DNA from 3 places in the Arthrobacter sp. FW306-1B-G06A genome. Region 3 is predicted to be linked to each of the others. Evidence: riboswitches for the same ligand, from Rfam matches in the RefSeq annotation. Region 3 holds a riboswitch; each other region holds the start of a gene.
The links. A riboswitch is a leader RNA that binds a small molecule or an ion and turns the genes downstream of it on or off. The one in region 3 is predicted to bind cyclic di-AMP.
Positions count from the first base shown of each region.

Region 1: linked by a shared signal. The riboswitch ahead of AC3WJM_RS17815 (aggregation-promoting factor C-terminal-like domain-containing protein) and the one ahead of AC3WJM_RS06640 (hypothetical protein) in region 3 are both predicted to bind cyclic di-AMP.
Region 2: linked by a shared signal. The riboswitch ahead of AC3WJM_RS00165 (NlpC/P60 family protein) and the one ahead of AC3WJM_RS06640 (hypothetical protein) in region 3 are both predicted to bind cyclic di-AMP.

Region 1 covers NZ_JBYSXB010000037.1:32,309-35,537, forward strand. Annotated here, with positions in the region: gene AC3WJM_RS17810 (bifunctional glycosyltransferase family 2/GtrA family protein) at 1-306, opposite strand, end outside; gene AC3WJM_RS17815 (aggregation-promoting factor C-terminal-like domain-containing protein) at 467-1,204, opposite strand; cyclic di-AMP (ydaO/yuaA leader) riboswitch at 1,207-1,380, opposite strand; gene AC3WJM_RS17820 (sensor histidine kinase) at 1,545-3,023, opposite strand; gene AC3WJM_RS17825 (response regulator transcription factor) at 3,036-3,229, opposite strand, start outside.
Region 2 covers NZ_JBYSXB010000001.1:36,173-39,401, forward strand. Annotated here, with positions in the region: gene AC3WJM_RS00160 (HNH endonuclease) at 1-227, opposite strand, end outside; gene AC3WJM_RS00165 (NlpC/P60 family protein) at 477-1,241, opposite strand; cyclic di-AMP (ydaO/yuaA leader) riboswitch at 1,247-1,413, opposite strand; gene AC3WJM_RS00170 (M23 family metallopeptidase) at 1,559-2,377, opposite strand; cyclic di-AMP (ydaO/yuaA leader) riboswitch at 2,380-2,587, opposite strand; gene AC3WJM_RS00175 (iron-dependent transcriptional repressor DtxR) at 2,713-3,229, opposite strand, start outside.
Region 3 covers NZ_JBYSXB010000009.1:28,611-31,839, reverse strand. Annotated here, with positions in the region: gene AC3WJM_RS06645 (PucR family transcriptional regulator) at 1-60, shown strand, start outside; gene AC3WJM_RS06640 (hypothetical protein) at 219-1,286, opposite strand; cyclic di-AMP (ydaO/yuaA leader) riboswitch at 1,289-1,434, opposite strand; gene AC3WJM_RS06635 (flavin-containing monooxygenase) at 1,519-2,613, opposite strand; gene AC3WJM_RS06630 (TetR/AcrR family transcriptional regulator) at 2,684-3,229, shown strand, end outside.

The sequences.
Region 1 (3,229 bases), on a different contig from region 3:
CCGGGCTACGCGCTCCGCGATTTTCAACGTGCCGTCCGTGCTCGCGTTGTCCGCCACGGTGATGCGGAAGCCATGCGGGAAGGATTCGCGCAAGTGGCCGTGAAGCCTGCGCAGGCACTCTTCGAGATCGCGTTCCTCGTTGAAGACGGGGATGGTGACGTCGAGGACGGGGATGGCGGTGTGGGTGTCCACGGGGGCGCGCAGCCCCGTGCTGCGCTGGATGGGAGTGCTGGGTTGGACGGGAAGGCCCGGCGGCACCACCGCGGGGTCCTTCAGGGTTCCGGAGGTGGATTCGATGAGCGTCATGTATCCAGAGTGCCGTTGCCGAATATGAAGGCTTTAGGCGGAACCTGTGACGTGGCTGTGGATGTGTGACCAGCGTGGCGCATCACTTGCCTGGCCAAGAAACGGAGAGGCCCGTCCCGGAAGGGACGGACCTCGACGTACTTTGTGGTTGGCTCTTGGCTTAGTACCAGTTGTGGGCCAAGTGGAAGGACCATGCCGCGGACGGCGATCCGTAGCGTTCCTTGATGTAGTTCAGGCCCCAGCGGATTTGCGTCTGGTAGTTGGTCTGCCAGTCGGCGCCTTCGGACGCCATCTTTTCGGCCGGCAGCGACTGCCCAATGCCGTAAGCGCCACTGGAGGCGTTGGTGGCAGTGGTGCGCCAATCCGATTCCTTGTTCCACAAGGTGATCAGGGCCGACATTTCGCCCTGGCCCCAACCGTAGGAGGGAAGGATGCTTGCGGCGTAGGCCTGGGCGCCGGAGGGATCATCGACGGCGACGGGTGCAACCGGTGCCGCTGGAGCAGGGGGTGCAGCGGGTGCGGCCGGTGCGGCAGCCTGGGGCGCGACGGCGGCTGGAGCGGGCGCGGCCGCCTGGCTTGGCGTCGACGCAGTGCTCGGCTTGGGGCTCGCGCTTGCGCTCGCCGACGGCGTGGCGGTGGCCGAAGGCGTGGCTGAGTGATCCACCGTGCGGGATTCGGACGTGCGGCTCATGTCCTGGGCGTTGATGGCTTGTCCGGCGGCCTGGGTGGCAGCGCCTGCGCCGAGGAACACGGCAACGACGCCGGCAACAACTGCCATGCGCTGGCCGGTGCCGAGGTTCGAGGCGGCTCGCCTCAGCGTGGAACGTGACTTGTTTCTCCGGGCAGGTTCGCCGCGGTGGCGCGCAACAGGGCGCGACTGATCCTTGGAATCAGACATGGTGATTGCCTCTCGACGCCTGCGGAGTTAGCTGTCGGATTCGGATGAGGTCATCCGGCCGTGGCCACAGCGGAACGTGGCGGCACGGCTTCACCCCTAGGGCTGGCTCAACATGAGCGCTTGCCCGGAGACCTGGGTCCCCCGTCTCTGCCTGGACTGTTGGGCACCGGGGAGTGGCAGAGCTCGGCGCCTACCCGGCGGTGGCCGGAATGATCCAGCGCACCTATTCGACGGTACAGGAGGATCCAGCTTAAGTCACATTTAGGTAACGGAGATCACGACGCCGGTGCGTCGACTTGCGCGCGCCGCGCACCGGCGTCGTACTCTTCTGGTTCGCCCGTCAGGCCGGGGCAGTCCTGAGCGCCGGGAGCCGCACCGCGAACTCCGTCCGGCCAGGCCGCGACGCCACTTCGACCGTGCCGCCGTGCGCCTGAACGATGGATTCCACAATGGACAAGCCGAGGCCGGAGGTGCCCTCGGAGCCGGACCGGGCGGCGTCGGCACGGGCAAAGCGGGAGAAGATCCTGCCCTGGAATTCAGGCGGGATGCCCGGGCCGTTGTCGGTCACGGTCACCACGGCGCTGCCATCGGCGGAGCGCATCACGCCCGTGACCACGGTGGTTCCCGCCTCGGTGTGCTTGCGGGCGTTGGAGAGCAGATTCGCCAAAACCTGGTGGAGTTGGGTGGTGTCGCCGCGGACCGTGAGGGGCTCATCCGGGAGCTTGAGCTGCCAGATGTGCTCGGGGGCCATGACTTTCTCGTCGCTGACGGTCTCGATCACCAACTGCGTGAGGTCCACATCGGTGAATTCCGGGGCCTTCCCTTCGTCCAACCGGGCCAAGAGAAGGAGGTCCTCCACGAGGGTGGTCATGCGTTCGGACTGGCTCTGCACCCGGCCCAGCGACTTGCGCCCGTCTTCGGTGAACGTCTCGGTCATGCGCAAGAGTTCGGTGTAGCCGCGGATGGCGGTCAGCGGAGTGCGTAGTTCGTGCGACGCATCCGCGACGAACTGGCGCACCTTGGTTTCGCTTTGCTGGCGGGCCTCGAGGGCGCTCGAGACGTTGTCCAGCATCAGGTTCAAAGCATGGCCGACGCTTCCCACTTCGGTGCTCGGATGGGCCGCCGACGCCGGAACACGCACCGCGAGGGCCACTTCACCGGCGTCAAGCGGAAGTTTCGACACCTTGGTGGCGACGTCGGAGAGTTGCTCCAAAGGCCGCATGGTACGGCGGATCAGCACGGTTCCGGCCAGCCCGATCAGGACCAGTCCGCCCAAGGAGACCAGCACCATGGTCCAGACGAGGGAGGCCTCGGTGTCCTCTTTCGAGGCGAGAGGGAGACCTGTGATGACAACATCGCCGTATGGAGTTTCGGTGGCCACCAGCCGGTAGCCGCCAGTGGACAGCGTGCGATCAACCGGGCGGCCATCGGACGGGAGCGCCGACAGGATTCGGGCGTCGCTGGGCGACAACGGCGCACGTGTGGCATCGGAGGACAAGAAGCCGGCATCGCTGCTCACCTGGCCTGCAAGGATGCGTGCATTGAGCGTGCCGATGCTCTGGCCGCGCGGGTCCAGCGGGTCCGGACGGCCGCCAGGGTTGCCTTGCGGCGGGCGGCCGTGGGAGGCCTGCATCAATTGCTGATCGAGCTGCTTCGTGAGGAACACATCCATGGAGGCATAGCTGACCACCCCGACTGCACCGCAGATGGCCACAAGGAGTGCCATGGAGAGAAGGATCAAGCGCGTGCGCAAGTGCCAGGTTGAAGGATTGAACCAGCTATGGTCGGTCTGGCGGGGGATACCCGAGAGTGCGGACATTCGGCGCCCCGGCTATTCGGCAGGCTTGATGACGTAGCCTGCTCCGCGCACCGTGTGGATCATGGGCGGGTGGTTGGCCTCGATCTTCTTGCGCAGGTATGAGATGTAAAGCTCCACGATGTTGGCTTGGCCGCCGAAATCGTAGTCCCACACGCGGTCCAGGATCTGGGCCTTGCTGACCACGCGCTTGGGGTTCTCCATGAGGT
Region 2 (3,229 bases), on a different contig from region 3:
CGCAAGACGCCGCGGCGTGTGACCGCCGTGATGGTGTTGTACCTTGGCCGGATGTAGCGATTGAGCAGAATCACGGAAGGACGTCCGAGAATCTCTTGTGGCCCGACGACAGGCTCGTCGCCTTCGGCCACTACGCTCGCTTTTCCGGTGAGCACAAGGACCAGCGCCCGGCGGAAGGTTACTACCGCCAGCGGTTCATATCCAGCATTCAGAACGAGTGTGCGCATGCACGTACCTCTTCACGGCCGCACCCGTCAGGGGCGCGAGGGCCGGCTGCCCTCTGCATGTACGGGCTGTGGATCGACAACCTAAGAGTAAACACCAGAAGGCCAGATCAACGAATCCATGCGGGGGTTCCAGCGCAGTGTCGGTCAAAGTTCATGTGCCGGACACGTAAGCGCACGCTCGTTAAAACAGGACATCCCCACCGGCGGACCAGCGGGGATGTTCCAGTGAAGCTATGTAACCGGGGCTATTTAGCCACCAACGCGGATGAAGACCGGGCCGGAGCCGACATTGACGCTGTAAAGGGCGGTGGTGCCACCGTTCCAGCCGCCGTGGACTGCCATGCCGTTGCCGACGTAAACAGCGATGTGGGCCATGCCCATGCCACCGTTCTGGTAGTAGACCAGGTCTCCCGGCTGCGCTTCAGCAGCGCTGACCGTACGGCCAAGGGAGAGGTAGTCTGCCGGCCAGCCGTGGAAGTTGATGCCAACAGCGGCCAGGGAGTTCGAGGCCAGGGCAGTGCAGTCCTGGGCAACGCCAAGCTGAGCGTAAGCTGCGGCAGCAATCGCTGCGCCCTTGCCGCTGGCAACCTTCGTGGCGGGCGAAACAGCAGCGGTCACAGAAAGCGTCGAGGAGCCGGTAGCGGCACCCGTGGCAGCCTGCGAAGCCGGAGCGGCTTCCTGGGTGGCAACCGGAGCTGCGACAACCGGAGCAGCTTCGGTGGAAACCACCGGGCGTTCGTACTTGATGGCGACGGAGGAGTCGGCCGAAATGCTGGCTTGGGCGATGGACTGGACTTCCAGGGCGGAGGTCGAAGTGGACTCGCGGGGAACGTTGGTTTCTGCAGCGTTGGCTGCGATACCGCTAGTGAGCACCAGACCGGAAGCAGCTGCGATAACGGCTGCCTGACGGCCTACGCCACCGGCGTTGCTGCCGACAGTCTTAGCGATAACGGCAAGCGAGTTGGTCTTGGTGACCGCGGCACGGTGGCGCGCAACAGTAGAGCGTGAAGACACGTTAAGAGGCCTCTCCCTATGCCCGCGAGGTAAGCTGTCGGATTCGGATGGGAGTCATCCGGCCACACTCCTCCCTCTCGGAAGTCGTGCGACTTAACCCCAAGGCCATCGGTGAAGATGACCAAAAGTGGGTCCCCCGCCTCTGCCAGACGATGTTTTGCGAACGGAACCTCGGGCAGTGGCAGAGCTAGGCAATCCACCCGAGTGCATCAACTCTCTAAAAGTTGATGCGAGTTAGACGGTACATGAGTTTTGGCTGAATGTCACATTCAGGTCACGGAGCGTGACAAGCATGCGAGAGACTTCCATCGGATTGGCTACAGCCAGCCCAGGGGGTCAACGACGTCGCCGTTGACCATGACTTCAAAGTGGAGGTGGCAGCCCGTGGAGGCGCCCGTAGTGCCGCTCAATGCGATGACATCGCCTCGGCCAACCGTTTGGCCCACCTGGACGTTGAACGACGACAAATGGTTGTACGTGGTTTCCAGGCCGTTGCCATGGTCCACCACAATGCGGTTTCCGCCGCCATACGGATGCCAGCCGGCGAAGGTGACCTTGCCGGCCGCGGCAGCATGGACCTGGGTGCCGCACTGGGCCACGAAGTCCTGGCCGCGGTGGAACTCCCCCAAACCGCCCGTGATGGGATTCACGCGGTAGCCGAAAGGCGAGGCCGTGGTCAGGGTGTCCAGGGGCGCCCCCAGGGTGCCCTTGGAGGACGAGGTCTTGATGGTGCCGACGGACTGTGCGCTCAAGAGCTGCTTGAGCTTGCTGTCCGGATCCGCCGTGGTTGACACTGCGGCACGGCTGAAGTCGATCGTGGCGCTTGCCGCGGCCGGAATCTCGGGCTGGGTGCCCACAGCCGAGGCGGCCTGGCTTGAATCCGCCGTGGCCGTCATGGCGCCGGTGCCCGGCATGGCGACTGTCAGGATGAGGCCCGTCGTGGCGAGGGCCACTCCGGCCTTCTGTCCCGCTCCGCTCGCGGCGGCGAATTCGGCCATCTGTCGCAAAGGACCCTTGCGGCGGCGAAGTTCGCGATGGGGATCGCGCGGCCGCTCGTGCTCGACGGCGCTTGTGCTCCGCAGCTCAGCAGTAGGACCGGACGCGCGCCTGCGGCCCCTGGTGTTCTGCGTGGTCAAGGTTTTCCTCTCTGGCAAGCCTGCGAAGTTAGCTGTCGGATTCGGGCCAGAGAGATCGTGGACCCGGTCCGCGCGAAGGGCACGAAACGCAAGGTACCCGGAGGGGCCTTGCGTTGTTTGCACTTCCGCTACGGACTTCACCCCAAGGCCGTCTTTCGACAGCCGATGGTGGTTCCTCCGTTTCTGCCAGTGAATGGACTAATCCACCTGATCCGCTGGCAGAACTCGGCTTCGGATCAGGTAACGCTTTGGTATCGGCGCCAGTATTTAACTATAGGGGATTAAGCCCCACGGTAATAATTTCGTTATCTTTGCGGGCGACCCCGCCGGGCCGGCTAGGCGACCGTGACAAACACGTGCGAGGCGACCTCAGGCGGCAGCTCCAGCGCGCCCTCGATATTGGGCACGCGAACGGAGATGTACTCCCCTACGCGCTCCAGGGACACCCTGGCGCCCGGGCGGATTCCGCCCTCGTCCAACTGGACCAGAAGTTCCGGTTCCACCTGGATCGGTTCAGCCAGCCGGCTGACGGTGACCCGGTTTTCAGGTGAATATTCGTTCATCGCGTCAAGAAGGTTGACCACGCCATCCGTAAAGGCGTGGGACGCGGCTCCACCCAGCGCTTCGAGTCCGGGAATGGGGTTGCCATAGGGCGATTCAGTGGGGTGGTCCAGCAACTCATAGAGCCGCCGTTCCACGCGCTCACTCATGACATGCTCCCAACGGCACGCTTCATCGTGCACGTAGGCCCAGTCCAGTCCAATGACATCTGCCAGGAGCCGTTCGGCGAGCCTGTGCTTGCGCATGACCTCGGTGGCGCGTTTCCGGCCCGTTTCAGTCAGCTCAAGGTGC
Region 3 (3,229 bases):
CGGCTCGAACTCCACGCAACGCTCAAGGCGCGCCGCTGGGCTGGCCGACCGCGGATTTGAAGCGCAGGTACCGGAAACCGCGCTGGCCTACTTGTTGAACTGCCTCAACTGAAGGCTGCAGCGCCAGCGGTCCGGGCGGTGCTGAATCATCTGCGTCCGGGTGTTCCGGCAGCATCGTCCGTGCCACTCGACGGCAAATGCTCGATGCCCTCCCATCCTCACTGCAGTGCCTTGGTTGCTGCGTCCAGAATCGACCCAAGATCGACGCCCGGTTGGGTAGGCGGTGGCGTCGGTGTGGGGCTGGCCGGGGTCAGCGGCTTCCAAGAACCTGTGGGTGCGGGAGTCGGAGACGCTGGATCCGTCGGATCCGGTGTCGGGGTTGGGCTAGCGGGTCCGGTCGGACCGGGGCTGGGAGCCGGCGCAGGCTGGGCCGGAACCGGGGTGGAAGGAACAGGCGCCGGGGTGAGGCTTGGGGGCAGCGCTGACGGGAGGGCCGGAACCTGAACGGAGATCGATGGTGCAGGGACGCTCGACGATTCGACAGCTGCCGGTCCTTGCGGCGAATGCTGCGCCGGGTCCCCGGCCTGGCCGGACTTGGCGCTCGGGGTAGCTGCCGAAGGTGATCCCGCAGCGCTGGGGGAGGTGCTTGGCGTCGTGGAAGGAGCGCTGGATTGCGTGGAGTCCTGGCTGTCTGCGCTGGCAGCGTCCTGGGCGCGGGATTCCTGGCCGAAGAAGGGCAACTCGAGGGCTTGTCCCAGGGAGCCGGCGGCCAACAAGATGCCTAGGGCACCTGTCACCACTGCCATTCGGTTGCTCATCGTCCGGACGGCGGCGGCCTTCTTGAGGACGGCGTGTGGTTCACGGCTGAAGGAGGAACCGGTAAGGGGCGCCGGACCGGCGCCGGCGCGGGTTGCCGCGGGAAGTGCCGTTGTGGCTGCGTTCTCGGTTTTGGCCGACTCTGCTGTCGCGCGAGCCAAGGTCGCAGCAGACACCGTCGGTATGGCCGCGGTGGCAGGTTCTGCCGCCGCAGCAGGCACTGTTTGTATGGCCGCAGTTTCGCTGGCTTCGGAGGCCCGCTTCCGTTCGGCCGCCCGGGCGGCCGCGCGCGTGGTGGGCGCCGCCGTCGTCGGTGTTGCCGTGGGGGTGGGCGCCGCCGTCGAACTCAAAGGTTCGGAAGCCGGCGCAGCGATGAACGGTTCGCTGTCTGTGGCCCGACGACGTCCGGTTGGTTTGGTGCTCTCGCCCGCCACTTGGGCACGGCGAGGCTGATCCATGGTTGGGGACATGGTGATTGCCTCTCAACGCCTTCGAGGTTAGCTGTCGGGTTCGGACGAGGCCGTCCGGCCGCGCGTGGCGGCTTCACCCCAAGGGCCTGAAGTGGGCCCGGAGACTCTGGGTCCCCCGTCTCTGCCGCGGGTCTGGCGGATTCCGGGTTGCGGCAGAGCTCGGCGTCAACCCGGAAGCGGCCCGGCTGGGGACTGGGTCGCCCCTCGACGTTACAACAGCCGGCATGCAAAGTCACATTTGAATAACGGGCGCGGTGACCCGTTTTTGCCCGGCCTGGCCGGCGATGAGTCCCGCGACGTGTTCGGCGTCGCGGCCGACCCCACCCACGAGGCCGGAGGTCAACCCGTATTGGAAGGGCATGCCCACAAAGAACAGTCCTGGGAGTTGTTCCACGGCGCCCCGGAGGGTGAGCGGCCAGCCGTCCCCATCCGTGGGAAGTCCTTGGATCCAGCCAAAGTCCGGTTGGTAACCAGTAGCCCAGATGACCGTGGACACCGGTATCGCGTGACCTTCATCGGTCAGGGGTTGGCCATCGCGCGTGCCCTTCAGGCGTGGTAGGCGGGTGACTCCCGCGGCGTCGAGCTCCCGCGTTGAGGTCCGGATCAGTGGCGCGCCGTGCTGGGTGAACCCGAGCGCGACCTTGCGGCCGATAGGGGTGGATCTGTTCAGCACCTTGTGGATGAAGAGCCACCAAAGCCCGCCGGCGTATCGCGTCACGGGGCCTGGAATGTGGAACGGAGGGTTTCCTGCGATGTAGGTGCGGTGCGTGAGTGCGAGCTCCAAGGCGATTTCGACGCCGGAGGTGCCGGAGCCGACCACCAGGACATCTCCGGGCGGAATTGAGTCCGGGTTGGAGTATTCCGCTCCGTGCAGTTGGTGGATGCCGGGATCGAGATCCCTGGCGAACGCCGGGACCCGTGGCTGTGTATTCGGGCCCGTGGCAACAACAACGTTTCTCGCCAGGATCGACCCGGTGCTCGACTGCACCCGGAACCGGCCGTCCTCCCGCTCGATGCCGACGACGCGGGCGCCATGGCGTACCGGGAGTTCCCAGTTCGTGGCGTAATTCTCGAGGTATTCGGCCATGGCGTCTTTGCCGGGAAAGGTCCCCCGGGCGGCTGGAAACGGCAGGCCGGGAAGGGAATCGTGCTGCGCCGGGGTGAAGAGACGCAAGGAATCCCATCGGCTCCGCCACACGTCGCCGACGCGGGCCTGCGAGTCCAGGATGAGGAAATCTTGCCGGTGCTTCTTCAGGTGGTATCCGGTGGCGAGGCCCGCCTGCCCGGCGCCCACAATTACCGTGTTCACTGCCTCATTGCTGTCCATCGCGAAGCCTCCTGAGGTGTCCGAGGTCACTAGAATAGCATTCCACTAACTGGAATGATATTCTTTTTTCGTGGAAATCCGGCACAATGACAGGCGCTTAGCTCAAGCTGTCGCAACCAAAGCTGCCGTGGTGGAGGCCGCCCGTCAGCTGTTTCTGAGCAAAGGGTATGTGGCCACCACTATCGGGGCCGTTGCCGAGCAAGCAGGTGTGGCCGTCCAGACCATCTACAACTCCGTGGGCAACAAGGCTGCGCTGCTCTCCGCCGTGGTCGACGCGACGGCTGCGGGTCCGGATGCTCCTCGCACCGTGCCGGAGACCATGCGCGAGCGGACTGCCGCAGCCGCCGACGCCGGAGCGGTCCTGGCGCTGTTGGCCGACTGGTTTGCCGAGGTGAATCCGCGGAGCACCCAATTGTTCACCGTCATGCGGCAGGCCTCCGCCGTCGACGCCGAAGCCGCAAAAGTGGAGCGGGACCGGGCCGAAACCCGGCTACGGAACTATGCGGAAGCTGCGGCCGCGCTCAGGCGGCGCGGGGCACTGAGCTCCGGCATGAGCGACGAGCAAGCCGCTGCCGTGATCTGGTCGGTGGGTCATCCGGACACCTACCGGTCACTC